4 regions of the Pseudomonas sp. GW822-FHT07A10 genome follow, and region 3 is predicted to be linked to each of the others. Evidence: predicted binding sites of a transcription regulator. Region 3 holds the regulator's gene; each other region holds the start of a gene.
The links. Region 3 encodes FliA, which starts transcription of late flagellar genes. Its sites were predicted from a motif close to CTAAAGTTTNNNNNNNNNNNGCCGNTAA; they were not measured.

Region 1 (7,364 bases), on a different contig from region 3:
TCCCGCGTGACGAGCAGGATCGGCTGACCCTCGAAAGCCATCAGAAACTGGCGGCGTCCTACGCCGAAGGCTGGCACAACGATCTGATGACGCCGTTCCTCGGCCTGACCCGGGACAACAACCTGCGCCCGGAGCTGACCCTGGAAAAACTCGCCTCACTGAAACCGGCCTTCGAGAAAAGTGCCAAGGGCACCCTGACCGCGGGCAACTCCACGCCACTCACCGATGGCGCGTCGGTGGTGCTGCTGGGCAGTGAGGAATGGGCGAAGGAGCGCGGTTTGCCGGTGCTTGCCTATTGGCGCGATGGCGAGGCGGCGGCGGTGGATTTCGTCAACGGTGCCGAAGGGCTGCTGATGGCGCCGGTGTATGCGGTGCCGCGATTGCTGGCGCGCAACGGCCTGACCTTGCAGGATTTCGATTACTACGAAATCCACGAAGCGTTTGCCGCGCAGGTGCTGTGCACGTTGAAGGCATGGGAAGATCCGGAGTACTGCAAAACCCGTCTCGGCCTCGACGCGCCGCTGGGTTCCATCGACCGCAGTCGCCTCAACGTCAAAGGCAGTTCACTGGCCGTCGGGCATCCGTTTGCCGCCACCGGTGCGCGCATCGTCGCCAACCTGGCGAAGCTGCTGGACGCGGCGGGCAAGGGCCGAGGGTTGATCTCGATCTGCGCCGCCGGCGGTCAGGGCGTGACGGCGATTATCGAGCGCTGATTATTGAGGGCTAAGCACTGCCGCGTTTTGCTGCGCGGCCAGTTGCCGGTTGCGGTTGGCGTAACCCTCTGCCATCACCGAGCACACGATCAGCTGCAACGGGTGGTAGATCATGATTGGCAGCAGGATCAACCCAAGGCCGGGGTTGGTGCCGAAGATCAGCGCCGCCATCGGCGCTCCGGCCGCCAGGGATTTTTTGCTGGCGCAGAACACCGCGGCGATCTCATCGGCGGGGCTGAACTTCAGCGCGTGGGCGGTGCGGGTGGTCATCCACAGAATGATCGCCAGCAGAATCGCACTGCCGATCAACGCCATGAGAATCACGCTGTTGCCCTGTTGCTGCCACATCCCCGAGACCATCGAGTTGCAGAACGCCGAGTACACCAGCAGCAGGATCACCAGTTTGTCGGCGATGTTGGTGTAGCGCTTGTACCGGGCGAAAATTTTTCCCAGCAACGGCCGCAATAATTGCCCAAGCACCAGCGGCAACAACAGCATCGCGCACAGATCGAGCAGGGTTGAACCCAGGTCGATGCCGCCAGCGCCGCTGCCGACCACGAAACTCACCAGCAACGGTGTCAGGAAAATCCCCAGCACACTGGACAGGCTCGCGTTGAGAATCGCCGCCGGTACGTTGCCGCCCGCGCTGCCGGTCAGGGCCACGGACGAAGAGATGGTCGAGGGCAGGGCGCAGAGGTAGAGGAAACCGAGCATCAGCAACGATGGAATGTGTGAGCCCAGCAGTGTGTCGCTCAGCAGCCAGATCAACGGAAACACCGCAAAGGTGAAGGCTTGGACCATCACGTGCAGCTTCCAGTTTTTCAGCCCGTGGCGGATCTGCTCGCTGGAGAGGTTGACCCCGTGCAGGAAGAACACCAGGAACACGCCGATGTTGATCACCCACTCGGCATGCATCCCGCCGCCGGTGGCGCCGAAGGTCGGGAAGAAATACGCCAGCAGCGTGGCGATCAGCATGCCGCACAAGAACCAGTCGGTGACCACGCGTTTGAGGTGTTTGAAGGCATGCATAACCGGCACCGAATCCATTTGTAAGAATTGATGACTTAGCCTAACGTCGGCCCTATCAGCCGTCTTGCGACATAAGGCCAATCAATGCCGACTAACGGACAACTTACCCTCGAGCGGACCATCCCGGCGCTGACGGTGTTGCCGCGTCCGTTGTATGCGCGGGCGGAAAGCCTGAACGCCGGTTCGTGGACGCCGCCTCATCGTCATGATTGGGTGCAGTTTTCCTACGCCATCAGCGGCGTTCTCGGCGTGCACACCGCCGAAGGCAGTTTCTTTGCGCCGCCGCAGTGGGGCATCTGGATTCCGGCGGATCTCGAGCATCAGGTCGTGACCTCGATGCGTGCCGAAATGCGCAGCCTGTACGTGCGCCGCGAGGACTGCCAATGGGCGGACGGGCGTTGCCGGGTGCTGGAAGTTACGCCATTGGCCCGGGAGCTGATCAAGCGCTTTTGCCAGTTGCCGGTGGAGTATCCACAGGGCGACAGTCAGGAGGCGCGATTGGTGGGCGTGCTGCTCGATCAGTTGGCGAGTCTGCCGGAGGTGGGGTTTTCCTTGCCGCTGCCCCGGCATGAGCGACTGCTGGGTTTGTGCAACGAACTGATCGAAAGTCCTGAGTGCACGGTGACCTTGCAGGAATGGGCCGAGCGTTTGGGCATGTCGGAGAAAACCCTGATGCGGCTGTTTCAGCGCGAGACCGGGTTGAGCTTCCGCAGTTGGCGGCAGCGCATGCGGCTGCTGTCGTCGTTGAGTTTGCTGGAGGAGGGGGACAGCGTGACCAATGCCGCGCTGTCTTGCGGGTATGACTCGACGTCGGCGTTTATTGCGGCGTTCAAGGGGTTGTTCGGGTTTACCCCTGGTGAGTTGTTCAAACAGTAATTGTGGCGAGGGAGCAAGCTCCCTCGCCACAGGTATCGGTTTCGACCAGTTGGATCAGTGACTTCAAGTCCTGAAGCGGCGAACCAACCCGTCCAGCTCATTCGACAACCCTGCCAGGCTCTGAGAATCCAGCCGCGCCGAGTTTGCCAATTCCGCCACCAACTGCGCATCGCCATGAATCTGGCTGATATGCCGATTGATGTCCTCGGCCACCTGATGCTGTTCCTCAGCCGCCGTAGCGATTTGAGTATTCATGTCGCGAATCACATCCACCGACTCACGGATCTGCCCGAAGCTGCTGCGCGCTTCACCGATGCGGGTCACCGATTGCTGAGACACCTCCAGGCTCGCATGCATCTGCTGTGTCACCTGACTGGTGCGCTTGGCCAGGTTGCCCAGCAGGCCGTCGATTTCCGCCGTGGAATCGGCAGTTCGTTTGGCCAGGGCGCGAACTTCATCCGCCACCACCGCAAAGCCACGACCCTGTTCACCGGCCCGGGCTGCTTCGATGGCAGCGTTCAGGGCCAGCAGGTTGGTCTGTTCGGCGATGGAACGGATGGTCCCGAGGATCGACTGAATGTCGTTGCTGTCGCGCTCAAGCTGTTGCATCGATTGCGCCGACTGTTCGATTTCCTGGCTCAAGCGATCGACACTGCTCACCGCGGCATCGATCTGCTGCTGGCCTTCACGGGCCTGGCGCTGACCGCTGTCGGCCGACTCGGCGGCCTGGCTGCAAGAGCGCGCGACTTCGTTGGCGGTGGCGACCATTTCGTGGAACGCCGTGGACACCATGTCCACCGCTTCACGCTGACGCCCGGCGGCTTCGGCCATGTCGCTGGACACTTGGGTCGAACTCTTGGAGGTGGCGAGGATCTTGGTCGCGGCGCCGCCGATGCTTTGAATCAGGTTGCGGATCGCCGCCAGAAACTGGTTGAACCAGTTGGCCAGTTGCGCGGTTTCATCGCTGCCACGGATGTGCAGGTTCTTGGTCAGGTCGCCTTCGCCCTGGGCGATGCCTTCCAGACCGCTGGCCACGCTGCGGATCGGCCGCACGATCAGGCTGGCGAAACTGGCGCCGACGATGGCGAAGAACACCGCCAGTACTGCTGCGATGATCGCGATCAGCCAGGTCAGTTGAGTGGCCGAGCTCATCACGTCGGTCTGCTTGATCAGGCCGATAAAGGTCCAGCCCAGTTGCTCCGACGGCCAGACGTTGGCCATGTAGCGCTCGCCATTGAGCTCAACCTCAACCAGCCCTTTGCCAGCCTTGCCGAGTTGCGCGTAGCCGTCGCCGAGGCTGCTCAGGGCTTTGAAGTTGTGTTCCGGCTGCTTGGGATCGACCAGTATGGTGCCGGTGTTTTCCACCAGCATCAGGTAGCCGGTTTCACCGAGTTTGATCTGTTTGACGATTTCAGTGAGCTGCTTGAGCGTCACGTCGATGCTGACCACGCCGCCATTGCTGCCCAGTTTGTTATCGATGGTGCGCACGGTGCTGACGTAGGTCGCGTCATCCTGAGCCCAGTAATAGGCCTCGGTGCGAAGCGGCTTGCCCGGCTTGGCCTGGGCCGCCTTGTACCAAGGGCGCTGGCGCGGGTCGTAATTGCTCAGCTTCGCATCGTCCGGCCAGGACACGTAACCGCCCGCCGCCGTCCCGAGAATCGCATAGGCGTAGGCCGGATGGCTGTTGCCCAGATCCTGGAGGAGGGCGAAGACCTTCTTGTCCATTTCGCCTTGGGGAATGCTCTCGGCGTTGGCGCTCATGTAGGTTTTGAGGCTGTCGTCGGAGTTCTTGATCAGCGGTTGGGTCGCCAGGTACTCAACGTTCTGGCTGATGTCATCAAAGAACAGTTGCATGGCATTGCTGACCTGACGAATCTCGCGGCCACTGCCGTCGACAAAATTGTCCTTGGCGTCGCTGCGCAAGTTCAGCACGACGAGGGTGGCGACCAGCACCACGGGCAAGCAGGCGATGATTGCAAACGCCCAGGTCAACTTCTGTTTGATGTTCATCCGCGCTCCAGTTTTTCTTGTAGGCCCACGCAGTGCTGATGACTCGCGGATTATTGGCAGCCGAAAACGTTTGATATGTCCCGATCCTTGAGCGCGCCTTCTTGATTGTTGTTGAGGCGATTGTCAGACAATTCCTTTTCTCTCTAATGACTTCGGCTGAAGCGCGGGGAAATTGAGGTCTTTTGAGAAAAATCCTGCGAACGCCAGGGATCGAGGTTAGATTCTGTCGCAAATACCTTGGCACTCCGTCGTCAACAAGTGGTTCTCGCTCAGCTATGATCCCGGGCGGTCGATGAGTTTTGCCTGATTAATCCGGCACATTGTGTGCATCTTGATGTTCATGGGAACGTTCATAGGTCCGCAACCCCTCCCCCGAATGAGAGGATTGCCGTATAACGAATGACTTTCGCGTGTTTGGTAATAAAGGACCCACAATAAAAGCTGATGAAGACTCCAAAACGCATTGAACCCCTGATCGAGGACGGTCTGGTCGACGAGGTGCTGCGCCCACTCATGAGTGGTAAAGAAGCAGCTGTTTATGTGGTGCGCTGCGGCAACGAGCTGCGTTGTGCCAAGGTCTACAAGGAGGCGAACAAACGCAGTTTTCGTCAGGCGGCCGAGTATCAGGAAGGTCGCAAGGTGCGCAACAGCCGGCAGGCTCGCGCAATGGCCAAGGGCTCCAAGTTTGGCCGCAAGGAAACCGAAGACGCCTGGCAGAACGCCGAAGTGGCGGCGCTGTTCCGCCTGGCCAGTGCCGGGGTGCGGGTGCCCAAGCCGTATGACTTCCTCGAAGGCGTGCTGCTGATGGAACTGGTGGCTGACGAGTACGGCGATGCCGCGCCTCGCCTGAACGATGTGGTGCTGGAGCCGGACCAGGCACGCGAGTATCACGCTTACCTGATTTCGCAAATCGTGCTGATGTTGTGTACCGGTCTGGTGCACGGTGACCTGTCCGAGTTCAACGTGCTGCTGACGCCGACCGGCCCGGTCATCATCGACCTGCCGCAAGCAGTGGATGCGGCGGGCAACAACCACGCGTTCAGCATGCTGGAGCGGGACGTGGGCAACATGGCGTCGTACTTCGGTCGTTTTGCACCGGAGTTGAAACGCACCAAGTATGCCAAGGAAATGTGGGCGTTGTACGAAGCCGGCACCTTGCACCCGGCCAGCGTGTTGACCGGCGAGTTCGACGAGCCGGAAGAACTGGCGGACGTCGGCGGGATCATGCGCGAGATCGAGGCGGCCCGTCTCGACGAAGAGCGTCGCCAAGCGATTCGGGCGGCGGACGATGCGCCACCAAGCAAAGCCGAAGAACCGCCTCCGCCGTGGATGCAGTGATCGGTTGACCCAAAACCCGGCTTTGGCCGGGTTTTTTACACCAGCAATACCCCGCACACTCAAGGACTGAATGTGAACTCCATCCGCAATGCTCAGTTGATCGTCGCCGCCCGGCTGATTTCGGACTTCGGCGCTTTCCTCAACATGGTCGCCCTGGCTACCTACGTCTACCTGCTCAGCAATAGGGCCATGAGCGTCGGCATCTTCCTCGCCAGCCGTGTCGCCGGGGGGATCCTGGCCAGCCTGATCGGTACCCGGTTCTATCGCCGCTGGGCCGGGCGCCTGCCGCTGATTGCCTTCGATCTGCTGCGTGCCGGTTTGCTGGGGCTGCTGCTGGTGCTGCCGGTCAGCCAACAAGCGTTGCTATTGCCGCTGATCGCGTTTGGCCTGGGGTTTGGTAATTCGATGTTCGCCATCGGCCTCAACAGCCAATTGCCGCACCTGATCGAAGAGGCGCAATTACTCAAGACCAACGCCTGGATAACTTCGGCGTCCTCTGCGGCGATGGTCAGCGGGAGTCTGGTGGCTGGGTTGTTGGTGGCGGGATTTGGCTTTGAAACGGTATTTGCGTTGAACGTGGTCACGTACCTGCTGGCGGCGCTGTTGATTGTGCCACTGCGGTTTTGCGGACCGGCCCCCAGCTGTGATGAACCTCTTCACAAACAGGGCGAATGGCAGGCCTTGCGCCAGGGTTTGCGCACGGCGCCGGTACTGGCGGCGATGCTGGCCGTCGCCATGGCCGACACCTTGGGCAGCGCCGCGCACAACGTCGGTCTTCCGATCATTTCAAAACTGCTCACACCCGAGTCGGCCAGCACCACCCTGGGCCTGATGCTGGCGGTGTGGGCCTGCGGCAAGTTCATCGGTGCGCGAATCGCCAGTCGCCTGAAAGGCACGGACAACGCGCACCTTGAGCGGCGATTTTTCTTTGGCGTGTTGCTGATGTCCTGCGGCTTCATCCTGACGTTTCAGCAGCAGACCCTGTACGGTTTGCTGCTGTTTTCGTTGCCCGCCGGGATAGGCGACGGTTTTTCGGAGGTCGGCCTGATGTCGCGCCTGCAACGTGAACCGGACAGCCTGCGCCTGCCGATTTTCAGTTTTCTGACGCTGCTGCAAATGACCGGGTTCGGTGTCGGCATGTTGATCGCCGCGCCGTTCTATTCCTGGTGGACACCCGGCGCGGTGGTGCTGTTGTTCCACGGCATTCCCCTCACCCTGTTGCTGGTGGTGAAGGGGTTGGCGCTCAAGAGTGAGCGGGTTCGACGCAACAACCCGAGGCCAGCTCCTTGAGAATCGGGCAGTCCGGGCGGTGGTCGCCGTGGCAATGTTCTACGAGGTCTTGCAGGGTGTCGCGCAACTGACCAAGTTCGCGAATCTTCTGGTTCAGCTCGTCGATGT
Region 2 (7,364 bases), on a different contig from region 3:
CACGCCCGCGCGAGTCCACTGCCTCCAGCCGTAAAGCTGCAACGCGGCGTAGATCACTTGCAGCAACATGTCCGAATACAGCTTCACCTCGAAAAAGATCCAGCTATACAGCAGCACCATGACCAGACCGACCGGCCAGCACCAGGGGTTCTGTTTGACCGTCAGCCAGACGGCAATCACACCGAGGGCGGCGGCAAACAGTTCAAGCCCGGACATGGAGGATCCTTGGTGAAGACGAGTAGGGGGGCGGATTGTAGCGGCAGGCGCTGCCAAGTAGAACCGGCTTGCACGGTCCGGTGTAGCAGCTGCCGAGCCTGCGAGGCTGCGTTCGGCGGCGAAGCCGTCGTGAAATCAGGCGACGCGGTGTTCCAGATGACCGCGTGCTCAGAAATTACGACGGTTTCGCCCGAATGCGGCCCACACCGAACGCAGCCTCGCAGGCTCGGCAGCTGCTACAAGTGATCAGACCCGAAACTGCTTGAGCAACCCGTTCAACTGTTCGCTCAATTCCTTGAGATGAACACTGGCCACGCTCGACTGCTCGGCCGCCAATGCCGTGCTGTGGGACAACCCGGCGGCCTGGGTGACGTTCTGATTGATGTCTTCCACCACATGCGCCTGCTGCAAGGTTGCACTGGCAATCGAGGCATTCAAGCCGTTGAGGTTGCGCAAGGCCTGGCCGATGGCATTCAGGCTGGCACCGGCCAGACCGGCCTGCTCGATGGTCAGTTGCGAGGCGCGGCTGCTGTCGCCAATCACCTTGACCGCCGCCTCGGAATGGCTTTGCAGGCGTTCGATCATCGACTGGATTTCTGCCGTCGACTTCTGGGTGCGCTGGGCCAGCAGGCGCACTTCATCGGCGACCACCGCAAACCCTCGACCTTGCTCACCGGCCCGGGCGGCTTCGATGGCGGCGTTGAGGGCCAGCAGGTTGGTTTGCTCGGCGATAGAGCGAATCACTTCCAGGACACTGCCGATTTGCGTGCTTTCGTCGGCCAGCGTACGAATCACTTCTACCGCTTGATCGATGGTCGAAGACAGCTTGTCGATCTGCTGCAGGCTGCCATCAATATTGATCTGTCCCTGCTGCGCCTGAGATTCGGCATCGCGCATTTCACTGGCCGCGTGTTCGGCGTTTTTCGCCACATCCTGCACGCCGTAGGTCACTTCGTTGATCGCGGTCGCCACCAGTTCCATTTGCTGGGACTGCTGCTGGCTGCGTTGCTGGGCTTGCACGGCGTCGTTGCCCAGTTCGCTGGAAGACTGGCCCAGCGCGCCGGCGGACACTTGCAATTGACTGATCACCAGGCGCAGCTTGGCGGTAAAGGCATTGAAGTGCCGGGCCAGTTGCGTGACTTCGTCCTGGCCGTGGGTATCGAGGCTGCGGGTCAGGTCGCTTTCACCGCTGGCGATATTGGCCATGGCATTCACGGTTTCCTGCAACGGGCGCACGATGCTGCGGGCAATCATGATCACCAGCAGCGCCATGATCAGGGCAATCACCAGGCCGACGAAAGACGCCTTCCAGACCTGCGCATTAAACTCGGCCTGCATGTCGTCGATGTACACGCCCGAGCCGATCACCCAACCCCAGGGCTCGAACAGTTTGACGTAGGAGGTTTTTTCCACCGGCGCACTGGCGCCCGGTTTCGGCCAGCGGTAGTTGACCATGCCGGCGCCCTTGGCCTTGGCGATGGCGGCCATTTCGTTGAACAGTGCAAAACCGTCCGGGTCGCGGATCGTCGAGAGGTTCTGGCCTTCAAGTTTTGGATTGGTCGGGTGCATGACCATGACCGGCGTCAGGTCGTTGATCCAGAAATAGTCATTCTGGTCGTAGCGCAAACCACGCACGGCGGTCAGTGCCTGCTGTTGCGCGGCGGCGCGGGTGAGGGTGCCGGCGGTTTCCAGGCCGTGGTAGTAGGTCAGGATGCCACTGGCGGTCTGCACCACATGCTGGGTCTTCTGGGCCTTGGCCTGATAAAGGTCGTCGTGGATCTGTTTGAGCATCAACGCGCCCAACGTCAACAGCATCACCACGGCCACGATCAAGATAAGCCACAAGCGTCGGCTGATCGACACACTGCGCAAGCTGTTCATAACGCTGTTACTCCGTTTTCTTGTTCTTGTCATAAACGATCGCCAGCATCCAACCACACTGTGCCGATCGGAGCCTATACGACTCAGGTCCTATTACACGGCAGCGCAAATGAGGCTTGTCTGATAGGATTTCGGCCCCGCGCGGAAAAACCTGAGTCCAAGTCGATTTTTCACGGAATTTTTACGGTTTTGTGTGGATCTTGTGCGCGCGGGGTTTCAGCGCACGCTGATCGCGAATAACGCTCTACAAATTATTAACGGGGCATGCCTGGGGGCATGGCTTCTTGGGGGAACGATGGATCTTTGGACAGCCTTTCAGGCATTGATTTTAGGCGTTATAGAAGGGCTGACCGAGTTCTTGCCCATTTCCAGTACCGGGCACCAGATCATTGTGGCGGACTTGCTCAATTTCGGCGGTGAACGAGCGATGGCCTTCAACATCATCATTCAGCTCGGCGCGATCCTGGCGGTGGTCTGGGAGTTCCGTCGCAAGATCCTCGACGTGATCATCGGTTTGCCGACGCAGCCCAGCGCTCGACGCTTTACCGCGAACCTGTTGATCGCCTTCCTGCCGGCGGTGGTATTAGGGGTGATTTTTGCCGACCTGATCCACAAGTACCTGTTCAACCCGATCACCGTGGCCAGCGCATTGGTCGTGGGCGGGATCATCATGTTGTGGGCTGAGCGCCGGCAGCATGTCGTGCATGCCGAAAGCGTCGATGACATCACCTGGAAAGAAGCCCTGAAAGTCGGCTTCGCCCAGTGCCTGGCGATGATCCCGGGGACCTCACGTTCCGGTTCGACGATCATCGGCGGTTTGCTGTTCGGGTTGTCGCGCAAGACGGCTACTGAGTTTTCGTTTTTCCTCGCCATGCCAACCATGGTCGGCGCGGCAGTGTACTCGGGCTATAAATACCGCCACCTGTTTGTACCGGCTGATTTCCCGGTGTTCGCCATCGGCTTCGTCACCGCGTTTATCTTTGCAATGATCGCCGTCCGGGGGCTGCTCAAGTTCATCGCTAGCCACAGCTACGCGGCGTTCGCCTGGTACCGCATCGTGTTCGGCCTGGTGATCCTGGCGACCTGGCAGTTCGGTTGGGTCGACTGGACCGCGGCCAAGCCATGAGCGACGCCACCGCACGCAACAACCCCGGGCGCAAGTCCGGGGGAGCGATTCAAAACCTGCGGTTGAAATTGCTGGTGTTCGTTGCGCTGTGCGCAGTGCCGTTGTTTGGCTCGGTGTCGCTGTGGCTGCGCGGGGTGTCGGTGATTCCCCTGGCCGCCTATGGCGTCGTCAGCGTGCTGGCGTTTTTCCTGTACTGGGGCGACAAGTACAAGGCCCGCGCCGACAGCTGGCGCACGCCGGAGAACGTCTTGCACGCAGTGGAACTGGCGGGCGGTTGGCCGGGTGCCTTGCTGGCCCAGCAAGTGTTTCGGCACAAGACCCGCAAGGTTTCGTTTCAACTGGTGTTCTGGCTCATCGTGCTGATGCATCAGGTGTTCTGGATCGACCAGTTGTTTTTGGGTGCCCAGCTGTTCGCGCTGTTCTAAAGCTGTTTTAAAGCAGCAAGCCGATCTGCGTGCGCTTGGGCAACTTGCTCACCACCAGTTGGTGGGAGCGTTGCAGCAAGCCTTGCAGCTCTTCGGTGCCCAGCGGGTAGGGCGTGTCCATGATGATCCACTGCGCCCGGGCCAGATACGGCGCCGGGTGAATACCCGGTCGGTCGCAATGGCCCAGGAACAGGTCCTTGTCGACCTTGAAGGCCAGGGACTGGCCCCGCAGGTTCTGCAAGGCGAACATCTTGCTCCCGGCAATCGAAAACACCCTCACGCCCCCCCACTTGTAATCCTCCCGCGCGCCGGGCAGCGCCAGGCAGAATTGCGCGACATCCTCTTCGCTCATTGGTCTTGCCTTCATAACAGTCGGTCCCCACAGGCATTGAATGATTCGATCAAATGGTCGATCCAGGCGCGTACCGCCGGCATTACCCCGCGCCGATGAGGGTAGACCGCTTGCAGCCAACCGCCCGGCAAAGACCAGTCGGGCAGCAATTGCACCAGCGAGCCGTTTTCCAGTTCCTGCTCGCAGTACATCATCGGCAACACGGTGAAACCCAGCCCGGACAGGGTACATGCCTTGCGCACGAGAAAATCGTCGATGCCCAATCGAGCTTCGAATGTCATTTCACAGGCCTTGCCCTGCTGGTCGAGCATCCGCAGATGCACCAGCCGATCGGCTTCCAGTGCGCCCAATATCGGCACGTTTTTCAAGTCGTCCGGGGTCTTGATCTGCCGCTCGCGAAGAAACGCCGGGCTGGCGACCATGACAGTCTGCGCCTGACGTAAGCGGCGGGTGACCAGCAGTGGGTCTTCATCTCCCAGTTCCCGCACTCTCAAGGCGACATCGACGCCTTCGGTCACCAGGTCAACCCGGCGATTGAGCAGCAGCATCTCCAGCTGAACCTGCGGGAATTTCTCCAGGAACTTGCTGATCACCGACGGGAACATGTCGTGGGCCAACCCCACCGGGCAGGAAACCCGCAGTCTGCCGCGCGGTTCGCTGGACATGCTGGCCACTGCTTCGTCGGCCATCTCGGCCTCCAGCAGCATCGCCTGACAGTGCCGCAAGTAGCGCTCGCCCACGGCGGTCAGGTTGAGTTGGCGGGTGGTGCGTTGCAGCAGGCGCGCGCCAAGGCGTTCTTCCAGTTCGGCGATGCGTCGTGACAGCCGGGACTTGGGAATCCCGAGCAAACGCCCGGCCGCCGCGAAGCCGCCGGCGTCGACCACCTTGGCGAAGTAGTAGAGGTCGTTGAGATCTTGCATGCTTTAAATCCAACTGTTCTATCGGTGGGACGAACTATCGCATTATTGCCATCTAATCAGCTATTGGTTTCGTCGGTAGGATTGTCTCCATCAGATCGCCGGGTGGCGATCCTCACCTTGGAGATCCCACATGAAATTACTGCATATCGATTCGAGCATTCTGGGTGACAACTCGGCTTCCCGTCAGTTGAGCGGTGAAGTCGTCAAAGCCTGGCAAGCCGCCGAGCCTGGCGTTGTGGTGACTTACCGCGACCTGGCCGCCGATGCCATCAGCCATTTCTCCGCCGCCACGCTGGTCGCTGCTGGCACCGCCGCTGAACTGCGCAACGCCGCGCAACAGCATGAAGCCGATTTGAGTGCGCAGGCCTTGGCCGAATTCCTCGCCGCCGATGCCGTCGTGATTGCAGCGCCGATGTACAACTTCACTATCCCGACCCAACTCAAGGCCTGGATCGACCGCATCGCCGTAGCCGGCCAGACTTTCCGCTACACCGAAGCCGGCCCTGAAGGCCTGTGCGGCGGCAAGAAAGTGGTGATCGTTTCGACGGCTGGCGGTTTGCACGCTGGCCAACCGACCGGCACTGCTCACGAAGAGTACTTGAAGGTGATGTTCGGCTTCCTCGGTATCACCGACATCGAGTTCGTCCGCGCCCATGGCCTGGCCTACGGTGATGAAGTACGCAACAAAGCCATGAGCGACGCTCAGGCGCAAATCAGCGAACAATTGTTCGCCGCCGCGTAAGGCTTGCGTAAAGACGTCAAACGACGCAGGCAATACCCCTGAAACTCTGTATTCTGGTCATCGTGATGGCCAGGTACAGAGTTTTTTGTTTCTGGCGGCGATCAGTTTCTGGCCCAGGTTATGCAGTCGAGGGTTAATATCTGCGGTCAGGTAATAAGGTGGGGCATCCCATGGTGCGTCTTTGTGCAACATTACTGATTTGCCTGTTCGGCAGCCTGAATTCAGTGCACGCCGCGCCTGTGCTGTTTCCTCACTGGAGCGTCGGTTTCCATGAGATGACATTCCTCGACCCGCTGGACTTGCAGCCGATGCGCGCCATCGCCTTTTATCCGTCCAGTGAGAGGGAGCACTCCAGCAAGCTCGAGGGTTACACGGTCGAAGCCGGTGAAGACACCAAAGTCGCTATCGGACGCTTCCCGATGCTGATGCTGTCCCATGGCAACACCGGAACCCCGCTGGCGCTGCACGATCTGGCCACCTCGCTGGCACGCAAGGGGTTTGTGGTGGTGGCGGTGATCCATCCCGGCGACAACTCCAAAGACCACAGCCGCCTCGGCACCTTGAGCAATCTTTACGGGCGGCCGATCCAGATTTCCGAAGCCATTACCGCGACCCTGGGCGACCGTATGCTTGCGCCCTTCGTCAATGCCGATCAGGTTGGGGTGATCGGCTATTCGGCGGGCGGTGAGACCGCGTTGATCTTGTCCGGCGCCACTCCGGACCTGGACCGTCTGCGCCGTTATTGCCATGAGCGCCCGGACGATCATGATGCCTGCAACACGCAAGGTGAATTGATCGTCGACCGCGATGACTTGCAGCCAGTGCCAGACCCGCGAGTACATGCCTTGTTGCTGATGGCGCCACTGAGCCTGAAGTTCGGCCGTCATACCCTGGCCGATGTGCATGTGCCGGTTCTGCTATACAGCGGCGATGGCGACAAGCTGGTGGCGTTCGACAAAAACGCCGCAGCGCTGGCGCGCAAACTGCCGACTGCACCGGATTTCAAATTGCTGGCCGGGGCAGGGCACTTCGTGTTCCTGGCACCGTGCAACGAAGAACAAATCGCCACCATGCCGGCGCTGTGCACCGACGCCGACGGCGTCGACCGCAAGGACATTCACCGCAACCTGATCTCTGAAGCCGGCCGTTTCTTCTCCCATGCCCTGGGCAAACCAAGCCGGGCCGGCATGCAAACCGCGGATCAATAAATCAATCCTGGCCGATGGCGCGGTGTTTCAGTAACAAGGTCAAACCGAGTCCAGTCACGGACAACAACGCCGCACTAAAGAAAATCCACGAATATCCCAGGTTCAATGCCACCGCACCCATCAGCGGCCCGGCAATCGCCAGTGCCAGATCGAAAAACACCGCATAAGCACTCAAACCCGCCCCGCGACTGGAATTGGGCACCTGCTTGATCGCTTCCACCCCCAGCGCCGGATAGACCAGCGACAGACCGAACCCGGTCAAGCCTGCGCCGATCAAGGCGTAAACGGTCGAGGGCGCCAGCCACAACAGCACCAGTCCAACGGTTTCAATGCTCATGCAGGCAATGGCCGAGGTGAAACCACCGAAACGGCTGATGCTGGAAATGAACAACAGCCGCGACAGAATGAAGCACACCCCGAACACCGTCAGGCAGTAAGCCGCACCAGTCCAGCTACGACTGGCGTAATACAGGGTTATAAAAGTAGTGAGTGTG
Region 3 (7,364 bases):
TGCAGGCGTTACTGGCCGAACAGGTGCCGGTGCGGGACATCCGCAGCATCGCCGAAGCTATCGCGAACAACGCCGCCAAGAGTCAAGATACCGCCGCTTTGGTGGCCGCGGTGCGCGTCGGCGTATCCCGTGCAATCGTGCAAAGCATTGTAGGCACTGAGTCGGAGCTGCCTGTGATCACCTTGGAACCAAGGTTGGAACAAATATTGCTCAATAGTCTTCAGAAGGCAGGACAAGGCTCGGAAGAGGGCGTTCTGCTGGAGCCAAGCATGGCGGAAAAACTGCAACGTTCGTTGATCGATGCGGCGCAGCGTCAGGAAATGCAAGGTCAGCCGGTGATTCTGCTGGTGGCCGGTCCGGTTCGCGCGATGCTCTCGCGATTCGGTCGGCTGGCAGTGCCGGGTTTGCACGTGTTGGCTTACCAGGAAATTCCTGACAACAAGCAAGTGACCATCGTTGCGACAGTAGGGCCCAACGGCTGAGGTAGTGGTTTATGCAAGTTAAGCGTTTTTTCGCCGCCGATATGCGTCAGGCCATGAAACTGGTTCGTGATGAGCTGGGCGCTGATGCCGCCATCATTGGCAATCGCCGGATCGCCGGCGGTGTCGAGCTGACGGCTGCCCTGGATTACAAATTGTCGGCGCTGGCCCCGCGTGTTCCGAACATGGAACTCGAGGATGAGCTGCGCAAGACCCAGTCGCGGATCGTCACCGCCCAGGCCGAACTGAGCCTGCGCGGCGATGGCGAGAGCGACAAGACCACCAATCGCCAATTGTTCGCCGGCCTGCCGTTGACCGCCGCCGAACCGCTGATCGAACCGACGCTGGCCGAGCCTCGGCGTCCGGCTCCCGCGCCTGCTGCGGCGACCGGTGTCGATCCGCGCGCATTCGATTCGATGCGTTTCGAGCTCAACAGCCTGCGTGAACTGATGGAAGTGCAGCTTGGCTCGCTGGCCTGGAATCAGCTGCAAGGCAGCCGTCCGGCCCAGGCCAATCTCTGGCGTCGTCTGCAGCGTATCGGCTTGTCCGGCCCGTTGTCGCGCGATCTGCTGGCGCTGATTACCGACATTGAAGAGCCGCGTCAGGCCTGGCGCATGTTGCTCGCGCACCTGGCGCGGATGATCGCTACCCCGGAAATCGAGCCGCTGGAAGAGGGTGGGGTGATTGCCATGGTCGGCCCCGCCGGCATGGGCAAGACCACCACACTGGCCAAGCTCGCGGCCCGTTACGTGCTCAAGTACGGCGCGCAGAACATCGCGCTGGTGAGCATGGACAGCTATCGCATAGGTGCCCAGGAACAGCTCAAGACGCTGGGCCGGATCCTCAATGTGTCGGTGACCCACGTCGACCCGGGTCAATCCCTGGTGCAGGCGCTGGAGCCCTTGCTGCGCAAACGCGTGGTGCTGATCGATACCGCCGGCCTTCAGGCCAGCGACCCGGCACTGCGGATGCAGCTCGAAAGCCTGGCCGGGCGCGGCATCAAATCAAAAAATTATCTGGTCTTGGCAACCACCAGCCAGAAACAGGTTCTAACCGCCGCTTATCACAGTTACAAACGCTGCGGCCTCGCCGGCTGCATCCTGACTAAACTGGATGAAACGGCAAGTCTGGGCGAGGTGTTGAGCCTGGCGATCAGTCATGAGTTGCCGGTGGCTTACCTGACCGATGGTCCGCGGATTCCGGATGATTTGCATCTGCCACGTCGTCATCAGTTGGTCAGCCGCGCCGTTAGCGTACAAATGCAGGAAGAACCCAGCGAAGAAGCCATGGCTGACATGTTCGCTGATATTTACCACAGCCCGACCAAGCAGGTTGGCTGAGGTGTTAATGAACATTTTTTGTACCTACATCGATGGTCTGCCATGCATTGTTCCGATGGTGAACGCGCAGCCAGTAATGTGGCCTCCGTCTAAGTAAGACAAGGTAAAGAAATAACATGGGCAGCATGCATCCCGTACAGGTGATCGCGGTGACCGGCGGCAAAGGTGGCGTCGGGAAGACTAACGTGTCAGTGAACTTGTCCCTGGCTCTAGCTGAGCTCGGCCGGCGCGTCATGCTGCTGGATGCCGATCTGGGGCTGGCGAACGTCGACGTTCTGTTGGGACTGACACCCAAACGCACGCTGGCCGACGTGATCGAAGGCCGCTGTGAGCTGCGCGACGTGCTGTTGCAAGGGCCTGGCGGTATCCGCATCGTCCCGGCCGCCTCCGGCACCCAGAGCATGGTTCATCTGAGCCCGGCCCAGCATGCCGGCCTGATCCAGGCATTCAGCGACATCGGCGACAACCTCGACGTATTGGTGATCGACACCGCTGCGGGCATTGGTGACTCGGTAGTCAGCTTCGTGCGCGCCGCGCAGGAAGTCTTGCTGGTGGTGTGCGACGAGCCGACCTCGATCACTGACGCCTACGCGCTGATCAAACTGCTTAACCGCGACTACGGCATGAACCGCTTCCGCGTCCTGGCCAACATGGCGCAGAGCCCGCAGGAAGGCCGCAACCTGTTCGCCAAGTTGACCAAGGTCACGGATCGCTTCCTCGACGTCGCCTTACAATACGTCGGCGCGGTGCCTTACGACGAAAGCGTGCGCAAGGCCGTGCAGAAGCAACGCGCGGTGTATGAAGCCTTTCCGCGTTCCAAGTGCGCCCTGGCGTTCAAGGCCATTGCGCAGAAAGTCGATACCTGGCCACTGCCGGCCAACCCGCGTGGGCACCTGGAATTTTTCGTCGAGCGCCTCGTGCAACAAACGGCAGGACCCGTGCTATGACAGCCAGCGGTTACAACCTCTACAAGAAGTCGGCACGTGACGCGCAGTACGAGCTGATCGAGCGTTACGCGCCACTGGTCAAACGCATTGCCTACCACTTGCTGGCGCGTCTGCCGGCCAGTGTCCAGGTCGAAGACCTGATCCAGGCCGGGATGATCGGCCTGCTTGAAGTATCAACCAAATACGACGCCAGCAAAGGCGCGAGTTTCGAGACGTACGCGGGTATTCGAATCCGCGGCGCGATGCTCGATGAAGTGCGCAAGGGGGACTGGGCGCCACGTTCGGTCCACCGCAATACCCGCATGGTCAGCGACGCGATTCGCTCGATTGAAGCTAAAACCGGCCGTGACGCTAAAGATCACGAAGTTGCGGCCGAACTCCAATTGAGTCTCGACGATTATTACGGGATTTTGAACGACACCCTGGGCAGCCGGTTATTCAGTTTCGACGATCTGTTGCAGGACGGCGAACACGAAGGGCTGCATGAGGATGGCGCGAGTGCTCATCTCGAGCCGTCACGCGATCTGGAAGATGAACGCTTCCAGGCGGCGCTGGCGGACGCGATTGCCAATTTGCCGGAGCGTGAGCGACTGGTGTTGGCGCTGTACTACGACGAAGAGTTGAATCTCAAGGAAATCGGTGAGGTCCTGGGGGTCAGTGAATCTCGGGTCAGCCAGTTACACAGCCAGTGCGCGGCCCGTTTGCGGGGGCGTTTGGGGGAGTGGCGAGCGCGCTGAAGGCAGTGTGGGGACACTGCGAATGGAGCTGGTGTGGTGTTGAACCGTACCGGTCTCGATCTGTTGTGCTCCAGACAGTCATTGAGTGCTTTGCCGGATTGATTGAAATGGCGCGTCCAGGTGCTGGGCGCGTTTAAGACTGCTTGGAGGTCGAATTGGACAAGAACATGAAAATCCTCATCGTTGATGACTTCTCAACGATGCGGCGGATCATAAAAAACCTGTTGCGTGACCTTGGGTTCACCAACACGGTCGAGGCTGACGATGGCACCACTGCCATTCCGGTTCTCAACAGCGGAAGCATCGACTTTCTGGTAACGGACTGGAACATGCCTGGCATGACCGGTATCGATCTGCTGCGTCACGTGCGCGCCGATGAAAAGCTCAAGCATCTGCCAGTGCTGATGGTGACTGCCGAAGCCAAGCGCGAGCAAATCATCGAAGCGGCCCAGGCCGGTGTTAACGGCTATGTGGTCAAACCCTTCACAGCCCAGGCGTTGAAAGAAAAAATCGAGAAGATTTTCGAACGCATCGGCTGATGTACTGCGCACGGGGGAGCTATGGAGCATAACGAATCTTCACAGGGCGATTTCGAGTCGACCCTGAAAAAACACGCGGTCGAACTGGTCGAAAGCCTTGAAAAAGGCAGGTTCGGCGACGCTGTGCAACTGATCCATGAGCTCAACCAGACCCGTGACCGCGGCCTGTATCAGGAAGTGGGCAAGCTCACCCGCGAGCTGCATAGCGCGATCGTCAATTTCCAGATTGACCCGCACATGCCGCAAGCCGAGGAAGTGTCTCAGATCACGGATGCCACCGAGCGCCTGTCCTATGTGGTCAAGCTGACCGAGGCCGCGGCCAACCGCACCATGGACCTGGTGGAAAACGCCACGCCGCTGATCAACAGCCTGAGCGATGAAGCCCAGGCGCTGAGCACGGATTGGGGACGGTTCATGCGTCGCGAAGTCGGGGCTGAAGAGTTCCGCGAGCTGGCCCGGCGGGTCGACGGTTTCCTGACACGCAGCAGTGAGGACAACCGCACGGTGTCGAGCAACCTGAACGACATTCTGCTGGCCCAGGATTACCAGGACCTCACCGGTCAGGTGATCAAGCGTGTGACCCAATTGGTCACCGAAGTTGAAAGCAACCTGCTCAAGCTCGTACTCATGGCCAGTCAGGTAGACCGCTTTGCGGGTATCGAACATGACCGTGAAGCGATGCTGGCTGAAAAAGATCCACAAAAACATCTCTCTCAGGGTGAAGGTCCGCAGATTCATGCCGATAAAAGAGAAGACGTTGTGTCCGGTCAGGACGATGTGGACGATTTGCTATCCAGTCTTGGATTTTAGTTTTTTGGGTTTTTAGACCTGTAGGAGCACCCCCTTAATGAGCTTCGGCGCCGATGAAGAGATCCTTCAGGATTTCCTGGTTGAGGCCGGCGAGATTCTAGAGCAACTGTCCGAGCAGCTGGTCGAGCTGGAAAGCCGACCTGATGATGCGGACTTGCTCAATGCAATTTTTCGCGGTTTTCACACTGTAAAAGGGGGCGCCGGCTTCCTCCAGCTCAACGAGCTGGTGGAGTGCTGTCACATCGCCGAGAACGTGTTCGACATCCTGCGCAAGGGTGAGCGTCGCGTCGACTCGGAACTGATGGACGTGGTTCTCGAAGCGCTGGACGCGGTGAACAGCATGTTCAGCGAAGTCCGCGAACGCAGCCCGATCACGGCTGCCACGCCTGAATTACTCGCGGCGCTGGCCCGCCTGGCCGAGCCGCAAACGGCTGATGAAGCCACACCGGCGCCCGTCGCTGAAGTGGTTGAAGCACCGGTCGCTGAAAGCGAATCGGGCGACATTACCGATAACGAATTCGAACAACTGCTGGACTCGCTGAACGCCGTCAAGGCCCAGGCCGAGGCGCCCGTAGCGGCTGCGCAGCCTGCTTCGCAGCCTGCCGCCGATGCAGCCGCCAGTGACGAAATCACCGATGCCGAGTTCGAGTCGTTGCTCGATCAACTGCACGGCAAAGGCCAGTTCGCCGCCGATGCAGTGGCCGCAGCGCCTGCTGCACCGGCTGCTCCGAAAGCCGCCGGCGACAGCTCCGACATCACCGACGACGAGTTCGAAGCACTGCTCGACCAGTTGCATGGCAAAGGCAACTTTGCGGTCGATGCGCTGGAATCGGCAATCGCTTCGGCGCCAGCCCCGGCTGCGCCAACCGCCGCTGCGGCCGGTAGCGATCTGATCTCCGATCATGAATTCGAATCGCTGCTCGACGAATTGCATGGCAAGGGCAAGTTCACTGAAGTGGGCACTGCTTCTGCTGTTGCTTCGGTAGCGACTCCGGTTGCCAAGGCGCCAGCACCTGTGGCCAAAGCACCCGAGCCAAAAGCCCCCGAGCCCAAAGCAGAAGCACCGAAGCCTGCTGCCGCCGCAGCGCCGGCTCCTGCTCGTGCCCCGGCCGCGCCGCCCGCGGAAAAGCCAACCAGCGAAGCCGAGACCACCGTGCGGGTCGACACCGCGCGTCTCGACGAAATCATGAACATGGTCGGCGAGCTGGTACTGGTGCGTAACCGCTTGGTCCGTCTGGGCCTCAACAGCGGCGACGAAGCCATGTCCAAGGCCGTGTCGAACCTCGACGTGGTCACGGCCGACCTGCAAACCGCGGTCATGAAGACCCGGATGCAACCGATCAAGAAAGTCTTCGGGCGCTTCCCGCGTCTGGTTCGCGACCTGGCTCGCCAGCTCAAGAAAGAGATCAACCTGGAACTGGTCGGCGAAGAAACCGACCTCGACAAGAACCTCGTCGAGGCCCTGGCCGACCCGTTGGTCCACTTGGTGCGCAACTCGGTCGACCACGGTATCGAAGAGCCGGCTGATCGCGAAGCGATGGGCAAGCCTCGCAGCGGCAAAGTGATCCTGTCCGCAGAACAGGAAGGCGACCACATCCTGCTGTCCATCTCCGATGACGGCAAGGGCATGGACGCTGACGTTTTGCGCGGCATCGCCGTGAAAAAAGGGTTGATGGACAAGGATGCGGCGGACCGTCTCAGCGAGTCCGATTGCTTCAACCTGATCTTCGCGCCGGGCTTCTCGACCAAGACCGAGATCTCCGACGTGTCCGGTCGTGGCGTGGGCATGGACGTGGTGAAAACCAAGATCGCCCAGCTCAACGGCACCATCAATATCTACTCGACCAAGGGCAAAGGCTCGAAGATCGTCATCAAGGTCCCGTTGACCCTGGCGATCATGCCGACGCTGATGGTCATGCTCGGCAACCAGGCGTTCGCGTTCCCGCTGGTGAACGTCAACGAGATCTTCCACCTCGACCTGTCGCGCACCAACGTGGTGGACGGCCAGGAAGTGGTGATCGTGCGGGACAAGGCGCTGCCCTTGTTCTACCTCAAGCGCTGGCTGGTCAGCTCCGCCGCTCACGAAGAGCAGCGCGAGGGCCATGTGGTGATCCTTTCGGTGGGCACTCAACGGATCGGCTTCGTCGTCGATCAGTTGGTGGGCCAGGAAGAAGTGGTCATCAAGCCATTGGGCAAAATGCTCCAGGGAACCCCGGGCATGTCCGGCGCCACCATCACCGGTGACGGCCGCATTGCTCTGATTCTCGATGTCCCGAGCATGCTCAAGCGTTACGCCGCACGGCGTATTTGATTCTGGGGGAGCGGGGCGCCAGAGCCTCGCCCCGTCTAACGGAGTGTTTATGGCAGTCAAAGTCCTGGTGGTGGACGATTCGGGGTTTTTCCGCCGCCGCGTCTCGGAAATTCTTGCAGCGGATTCAAACATCCAGGTCGTCGGTACGGCGACCAACGGAAAAGAGGCGATCGATCAGGCCCTGGCCCTCAAGCCAGACGT
Region 4 (7,364 bases), on a different contig from region 3:
TATTCCTTCGGATAATCACCGTTGTTGGTCAGGGTGTCGTTGAGGGCGAACACGACGCTGCCGGGTTCGGTGACCAGTTCGGTCGCGACGGAGAAGTCGACTTTCTTGAATGCCTGCTCTTTCAGTTCACCGCGCAGGCTGATGGCGTATGGCGGTTTTTCATCAATATGCAGGGTGACTTTGTTGGCCGGGATGTTGGCGGCGCGACCGTGCAGGGTCAGCAGCTCGCCATTGTCCATGCCGGGATGGCCGACCCATTCGTAGCCGCAGCGGGTGACCAGTTCATTGAAACCTTCCAGCCAGCCCAGGCCACCGCGACCGTTGAGTTCGATGAAGGACGGGTTGACCACTTCCTTGACCGGCGAATCCCAGCCCATGCGCACATTGCCGACCGAAGCTTGCAGCACGTTCATACCGCGAGTCGGCACCACCGAGAGTTTCATCGTGCCGTTATCGATGTCGACGATGCTGACACCCTCCTGCCGACCGCCGTGCAAGGTGCGCAGGGTTACGGAGAAGGGTTTGGCGGTTTTTACGCCGAGTTGCTGGCTGGTGATCTGCCAGTTCTGGGCGGCTTTGTCGGTATCGAGCAGGACGTAATCCCAGGCCATGGCGTGGGAAGCAGCGGACAGTGCGCTGAGGGCAACTAAGAGTTTGAGCGGGGTCATGGCAGCAGCCTTTATTGGAGTTGTGCCATTTTTATAAACTTGAAGAAACGTTTCAGCAAGCATAAAAATCGAGATCACGACGGCAAATGCCAAATGATCGTCGATGCGGGGCTTGTGGGTAACGCGGAGAATCGAGTTGATGCCATCGCGAGCCTACTCGCGATGGCGATTTGGGCAGCGCCTCAACGAAACCGGTCAACCTCATGCCGCAAGTCCGCCGCGAGCTTCTCCAGCTCTTTGGCAGTCACCGCCAGGTTCGACACCACTTCCCGCTGCTCACTGTTCGCCAGGGCAATGCTTTGCAGATTGCTGCTGAGCAAGGTCGCGGTACTGCTTTGCTCTTGGGTGGCGGTGGTGATGGCGGCGAACTGCTGACCGGCCGAGCGGCTTTGCTCATCGATTCGCGCCAGGGCTGAAGCGACCTTGGCGTTGCGCGACAAGCCTTCCTGCATCAGCACGTTACCCTGCTCCATGGTGCTGATCGCGTTGCCGGTTTCCTGCTGGATACTCTGGATCATCCCGGAAATTTCGTCAGTGGCCTGGCGAGTACGTGAGGCCAGGTTACGCACCTCATCGGCCACCACCGCAAACCCACGACCTTGTTCACCGGCACGGGCGGCTTCGATGGCAGCGTTGAGTGCCAGCAAATTGGTTTGCTCGGCGATCGCGGTGATCACCCCGACAATGCCGCCGATTTCCTGGGAGCGCTGACCCAAGGTGTTGATCACAGTCGCGGTGCTGTTCAGCGCACCAGCGATTTGTTCCAGGGATGAGGACGCTTCGTCCATCGACGTACGACCGATCTGGGTTTGCTGTGCATTTTCCTGCGCCAAGCGCTGGGTGTTGCCCATGTTGTCGGCAATGTTCAACGAGGTGGCGCTGAACTCTTCCACGGCGCCGGCCATGCTGGTGATCTCGCCGGACTGCTGCTCCATCCCTTCATAGGCACCACCGGACAAGCCAGACAACGCCTGGGCGCGGCTGTTGACCTCTTCCGAGGCTCTACGAATGTGCTCGACCATGGTCGACAAAGCCTGGCTCATCTGGTTGAAAGCGCGGGCCAACTGACCGATTTCGTCGTTGCTCGACACGCTCAGGCGCACGCTCAAATCACCGGCACCCAAGGCTTCGGCCTGACGCACCAGATCCCCCAGCGGCGCCAGTTTGCTGCGCAACAACCAGACCGCCGAACCCACCGCCAGCAACATCGCCAACAGGCTGCCGATGGCCAGGCGAATGCCGACGCTCCAGGTCACCGCGCGGATTTCCGCTTTCGGCATGCTCGCCACCACCGACCACGGCCCGCCTTCGAACGGCACGGCAATGCTGTAGAAGTCTTGCGACTTGTCGCTCCAGAAATCGCCCTTGCCCGGTGTCTTGGCCAGACCGACGATGGCCGGTGCTGCCACGTCCAACGCTTGCACACCGGCGATCGGTACCAGCCATTTGCTCTGCTCATCGAGCAACGCCAGGGAGCCGGTCTGGCCGATGCGGAAGCGCTTGAGGTTTTCGAATTGGGCGTTCTGTGCGTCGGTGTAATCGAATCCTACGAACAGCACGGCAATCACCTTACCGCCGCTGTCGCGTACGGGGGTGTACTGAGTCATGTAGGACCGTTCGAAGAGCAAAGCACGACCGACGTAGCTCTGCCCGGCCATCAAGCGCGCATAGGCCGGATGAGCGTGATCCAGCAATGTGCCGATGGCCCGGGTGCCGTCCTGTTTGCTCAGGGACGTGCTGACCCGGATGAAGTCTTCGCCACTGCGCACGAACAGCGTCGCAACGCCGGCAGTCATTTGCTTGAACTCATCCACTTCCTTGAAGTTGTTGTTCAACACTTCGCCACCCAGGTGCAGGCCCGGGGTCTGCACACCCGCCACGGTCACCGGCTCATCCGGGTGCACGCTCAGACCGGCGCTGAAGCGCTTCTCGAACAGCCCGCTGAGGCGCTGGGTACTCTCACGCAACGTGCCGTGGAACGTGCTCAGCTGATCGGCCAGCAGCCGCGCCTCGCTGGCCAGGTGCTCTTCGCGGGTGGCGAGGTTGGCGGCGTCCAGCGAGCGCAGGGCAAACACGGCGCTGCCGCTGATGACAATCGCCAGTATCACGGCAAGCGCAAGACCCAGCTGTGAAGCAATCCGAGCACGAGGTTGAGACATGACAGCTCCTGACCCAGTGGGCCGGATCATCCTGATCCCGTCGCACTCGGCTAAATTTCTGATTGTGGGGAAAACGTGGAGCCTGGTACGAAGGTTCCATCAGCAGATTTTCGGCGGCAAAGCCGAATACTTGAGTGATTAACGGGGATATGGCTCAAGGCCGCCATTGCAGCGACTCCATCGATTCAGCCCAGGCGCTCGACATCCGGTAATTCCATAGCCCGGACTTCGCCTTGCAGGAAATCGCTGAGCCGGCGCAAACGTTCACCTCCCGGGCGGGTTTTCGGCCAGACCAGGTAATAATTCTCACCACTGGCGACGGCCGTCGGCCACGGCAAACTCAGACGTCCCTGCGCGACATCCTCCGCCACCATCAGCAAATCACCCATGGACACGCCGTAGCCACGGGCGGCAGCGATCATGCCCAGTTCCAGGGTGTCGAACACCTGCCCGCCCTTGAGCGAGACCTGATCGCTCAGGCCCATGCGCTCCAGCCAGTTGCGCCAGTCACGGCGGTCCGGCGTCGGGTGCAGCAGTTCGGTGTTGGCCAGGCGCGCAACGTCCCACGGTTGATCCTTCAGCAGATTCGGCGCGCCCACCGGAATCAACTCTTCGGGGAACAGCAAAGTCGTCTCCCAGTCCGGTGGAAAATGCCCGTTGCTGAGGATGACGGCGCAGTCGAAGGGTTCGTGGTTGAAGTCCACCGTATCGACGTCCATCCAGGCGCTGGTCAATTGCACCTCGTTCCCCGGGCGCAAATGCCGAAAGCGACTGAGCCGCGCCAACAGCCAACGCATGGTCAGGGTCGACGGGGCTTTCATGCGCAGGATGTCGTCTTCGGCGCGCAAGGTGTTGCAGGCCCGCTCAAGGGCGGTGAAGCCTTCGCGAATGCCCGGCAGGATCAGCCGCGCTGACTCGGTCAGTTGCAGGTTGCGCCCGCTGCGATGAAACAGCCGACAGGCGAAATGCTCTTCGAGCGTACGAATGTGCCGGCTGACCGCACTTTGCGTGATCGACAACTCTTCGGCGGCGCGGGTAAACGAACTATGCCGCGCCGCCGCTTCGAATGCTCGAAGGGCATACAAGGGAGGAAGACGACGAGACATTGGGAAACCTCCTATAGCGCGGTTGCCTCAACTTATCAGAAAGTCCCGAGCATGAGTTTAAATCATGCCACCCATCCTTTTTATCCCTTTGTGGAAACCCCGCAGAGCGCCGAGAATCGACGCTTCCTGTTCTCTCTGACAATCGAGCGTGATGATCATGCAGCATCCAGCGCGTATTGAACTCTGGGCCATCCTGCGGCTGGCGGGGCCGTTGATTGCCTCGCAGTTGGCGCACATGTTGATGGTCCTCACCGACACCTTGATGATGGCGCGCCTGAGTCCCGAGGCGCTGGCCGGCGGCGGTCTGGGCGCGGCGACGTATTCGTTCGTGTCGATCTTCTGCATCGGCGTGATCGCGGCGGTCGGCACCCTGGTGGCGATCCGTCAGGGCGCGGGCGACATCATCGGCGCAGCGCGGCTGACCCAGGCCGGTTTGTGGCTGGCCTGGTTGATGGCGCTGGTGGCGGGCCTGCTGCTGTGGAACCTCAAACCGGTGCTGCTGCTGTTCGGCCAGACCGCAACCAACGTCCAGGCTGCCGGCCAGTTTCTGTTGATCCTGCCGTTCGCCCTGCCCGGCTACCTGAGTTTCATGGCGCTGCGCGGCTTCACCAGCGCCATCGGCCGGGCGACGCCGGTGATGGTCATCAGCCTCGGCGGCACCGTGGCCAACTTCCTGCTCAACTACGCGTTGATCACCGGCATGTTCGGCCTGCCGAAAATGGGCCTGATGGGCATCGGTCTGGTCACAGCGATCGTGGCCAACCTGATGGCGCTGGCGCTCGCGCTGCACATTCGTCGGCACCCGGCCTATGACGCTTATCCGTTGCGCCAGGGGCTGTCGCGGCCCAATCGTCAGTACTTGAAGGAGTTGTGGCGCCTGGGCCTGCCGATTGGCGGCACCTATGCGGTGGAAGTCGGCCTGTTTGCCTTCGCCGCGCTGTGCATGGGCACCATGGGCAGCACGCAACTGGCGGCGCACCAGATCGCCCTGCAAATCGTCTCGGTGGCGTTCATGGTGCCGGCGGGGCTTTCCTACGCGATCACCATGCGCATCGGCCAGCATTACGGCGCCGGGCAATTGCTGGATGCGCGGCTGGCCGGACGGGTCGGGATCGCCTTCGGGGCGGTGTCGATGCTGGGGTTTGCGATGGTCTTCTGGCTGCTGCCGAATCAGTTGATAGGCTTGTTCCTCGACCACAACGACCCGGCGTTCCGCCCGGTCATCGAACTGGCCGTGAGCTTGTTGGCGGTAGCGGCGTGGTTCGAGCTGTTCGACGGCACGCAAACCATTGCCATGGGCTGCATTCGCGGACTCAAGGATGCCAAGACCACGTTCCTGGTGGGTTTGGGCTGCTATTGGCTGATTGGTGCGCCGGCCGCCTGGTGGATGGCCTTCCATCTGAACTGGGGGCCGACGGGCGTCTGGTGGGGGTTGGCGCTGGGGCTGGCGTGTGCGGCGGTGAGCCTGACGCTGGCGTTTGAGTGGAAGATGACGCGGATGATTCGGCGCGAGCCATCGTCGCAGCCGAGCTTCCAAATCACCCAGCCTGATTAAACCCTGCAGGAGCGAGGCTTGCCCGCGAAGGCTGAGTGTCAGTTAACAACAATATCGACTGACACTCCGCCTTCGCGGGCAGGCCTCGCTCCTACGGTACGTTGTTAAGCCAGCACAGCCTGCTGGCTGGAGCCGAAGGTCAAATACTCAACCAATTCCGCCAACGGCAACGGCTTGCTGATCAGATACCCCTGCACCTGATCGCAACCAAATCCGCGCAACAAATCCAGCTGCTCCGGTGTTTCCACCCCTTCGGCAACCACTTCGAGGTTGAGGTTGTGCGCCAGGTTGATCATTGCGTGCACCAGTTTGCGATTCTCTTCCCGCTCTTCCATGCCGCCGACAAAGCTCTTGTCGACCTTCAACAAGGCGATCGGCAGGCTGTTCAGGTGCACGAACGATGAGAACCCGGTACCGAAATCGTCCAGCGAGAAGCGCACACCGAGCCGCCCGAGGGCGTCCATGGTCTGCTTGACCAGGTCACTGCGACGCATCACCGCGGTTTCGGTCAGTTCGAATTCCAGCCATTGCGCCTCGACGCCACGCTCGGCAATCAGCCGGCTCAGGGTCGACAGTAACTGGCTGTCCTGAAACTGCCGGAACGACAGGTTGATCGCCATGTGCAGCGCCGGCAGACCCCGCTCACGCAACGCCTGCATGTCCCGCAGGGCTCGGGAAATCACCCAGTAACCCAGCGGCACGATCAAGCCGCTTTGCTCGGCCAGCGGCACGAACTCGCTGGGGGGCAGCAAACCGCGTTCGCCATGACGCCAGCGCACCAAAGCTTCGAGGCCGACGATCTGACCGTCCTCAAGGTTCAGGCGCGGCTGGTAATGCAACTCCAGCTCATCGCGGCGTAAGGCCCGGCGCAGCTCGCTTTCAAGGTCGGCGATGCTGCGGGCATTGCGATTGATCCGCTCGTTGAAGATGTGAAAGGTGCAGCCTTGAGTACTCTTGGCCTGCTGCATGGCGATGTGCGCGTGCCACATCAGCGGGTCGGCGCCGGCCTGCGCCCGGGCGTGAGCAATGCCGAGACTGGAACCGATCAACAGGCTTTCGCCGTCGATCCAGTAGGGTTCGGACAAGGCTTCGGTAATCCGTTCGGCCATCCATTCAGCGCGCTGCGGGGCGCGGCGGGTGTCGATCAGCAGGGCGAACTCATCGCTACCCAGCCGCGCCAGTTGATCGCCGGCCTCCAGCTGGCTTTTCAGCCGCGAGACCACTTGCAGAATCAACCGGTCGCCTGCCTGGTGGCCGAGGGCGTCGTTGGCATGTCGAAAGTTGTCGAGGTCGAGGTGACCGAGGGCCAGGCCGCGGCCGTCGTTGTCCGCCAGACGCGCCGCCAGCAAGGTCTGGAAACCCTGACGGTTGGCGATGCCGGTCAGCGGATCCTGCTCGGCCAGGCGCTGCAAGGTGTTTTCCAGCACCCCGCGCTCACGCACATGACGCAGACAGCGGCGCAACATGCCGGGATCCAGCAGATTGCGCACCAACCAGTCGCTCACACCGTCGGGCGGCGCCAGCGGCTCGTGTTCGAGCAGCAACACCGTCGGCAGGCTGCAACGGCCAGGTGCCGGCTGCAGAGCAGGAATCGTCAACAACACCGCGCTGCGGTTGTCATCGAACAGGTTGCTGACCGACTCCCAGCTCGGCGCGCTGAGCAGCACTGCCGAACTCCCCATTGGAGCCAGACACTCGCGCAACAACGCTGCCCACGCCGGCTCTTCGGCCAGTAGCAGCAAACGCAAGGGTTCGACAGGCGTAGACAAGCTAGCTCCCTAGACTCTGCAAAGATGTAGGCGGCGCGCATTATGCCGCTCGGGTAACCAATGACCAATATCATCGGTTATCAAACACGACTTCGAGTCTTGAATAC

Region 1: AC1RL4_RS21905 (methyl-accepting chemotaxis protein) is a predicted target of FliA. The motif match lies at 3,439-3,466, and genes of this name have one in related genera.
Region 2: AC1RL4_RS10900 (methyl-accepting chemotaxis protein) is a predicted target of FliA. The motif match lies at 2,226-2,253, and genes of this name have one in related genera.
Region 4: AC1RL4_RS04740 (methyl-accepting chemotaxis protein) is a predicted target of FliA. The motif match lies at 2,935-2,962, and genes of this name have one in related genera.

The regions. Positions count from the first base shown of each region.
Region 1 is NZ_JBXAKV010000014.1:27,186-34,549, reverse strand. It holds gene AC1RL4_RS21920 (acetyl-CoA C-acetyltransferase) at 1-713, shown strand, start outside; gene AC1RL4_RS21915 (bile acid:sodium symporter family protein) at 714-1,742, opposite strand; gene AC1RL4_RS21910 (AraC family transcriptional regulator) at 1,827-2,618, shown strand; gene AC1RL4_RS21905 (methyl-accepting chemotaxis protein) at 2,682-3,410, opposite strand; partial or broken gene AC1RL4_RS21900 (cache domain-containing protein) at 3,540-4,472, opposite strand; gene AC1RL4_RS21895 (PA4780 family RIO1-like protein kinase) at 5,073-5,966, shown strand; gene AC1RL4_RS21890 (MFS transporter) at 6,039-7,256, shown strand; gene cueR (Cu(I)-responsive transcriptional regulator) at 7,210-7,364, opposite strand, start outside.
Region 2 is NZ_JBXAKV010000005.1:151,380-158,743, forward strand. It holds gene pnuC (nicotinamide riboside transporter PnuC) at 1-216, opposite strand, end outside; gene AC1RL4_RS10900 (methyl-accepting chemotaxis protein) at 463-2,097, opposite strand; gene AC1RL4_RS10905 (undecaprenyl-diphosphate phosphatase) at 2,393-3,223, shown strand; gene AC1RL4_RS10910 (DUF1294 domain-containing protein) at 3,220-3,648, shown strand; gene AC1RL4_RS10915 (MmcQ/YjbR family DNA-binding protein) at 3,656-4,015, opposite strand; gene AC1RL4_RS10920 (LysR substrate-binding domain-containing protein) at 4,012-4,920, opposite strand; gene AC1RL4_RS10925 (FMN-dependent NADH-azoreductase) at 5,051-5,662, shown strand; gene AC1RL4_RS10930 (alpha/beta hydrolase family protein) at 5,833-6,870, shown strand; gene AC1RL4_RS10935 (MFS transporter) at 6,872-7,364, opposite strand, start outside.
Region 3 is NZ_JBXAKV010000018.1:7,815-15,178, forward strand. It holds gene flhA (flagellar biosynthesis protein FlhA) at 1-482, shown strand, start outside; gene flhF (flagellar biosynthesis GTPase FlhF) at 494-1,819, shown strand; gene fleN (flagellar synthesis regulator FleN) at 1,936-2,766, shown strand; gene fliA (RNA polymerase sigma factor FliA) at 2,763-3,503, shown strand; gene AC1RL4_RS24925 (chemotaxis response regulator CheY) at 3,671-4,042, shown strand; gene AC1RL4_RS24930 (protein phosphatase CheZ) at 4,064-4,852, shown strand; gene AC1RL4_RS24935 (chemotaxis protein CheW) at 4,890-7,163, shown strand; gene AC1RL4_RS24940 (protein-glutamate methylesterase/protein-glutamine glutaminase) at 7,213-7,364, shown strand, end outside.
Region 4 is NZ_JBXAKV010000002.1:276,480-283,843, reverse strand. It holds gene AC1RL4_RS04745 (aldose 1-epimerase family protein) at 1-668, opposite strand, end outside; gene AC1RL4_RS04740 (methyl-accepting chemotaxis protein) at 851-2,827, opposite strand; gene AC1RL4_RS04735 (LysR substrate-binding domain-containing protein) at 3,013-3,933, opposite strand; gene AC1RL4_RS04730 (NorM family multidrug efflux MATE transporter) at 4,091-5,488, shown strand; gene AC1RL4_RS04725 (putative bifunctional diguanylate cyclase/phosphodiesterase) at 5,593-7,257, opposite strand.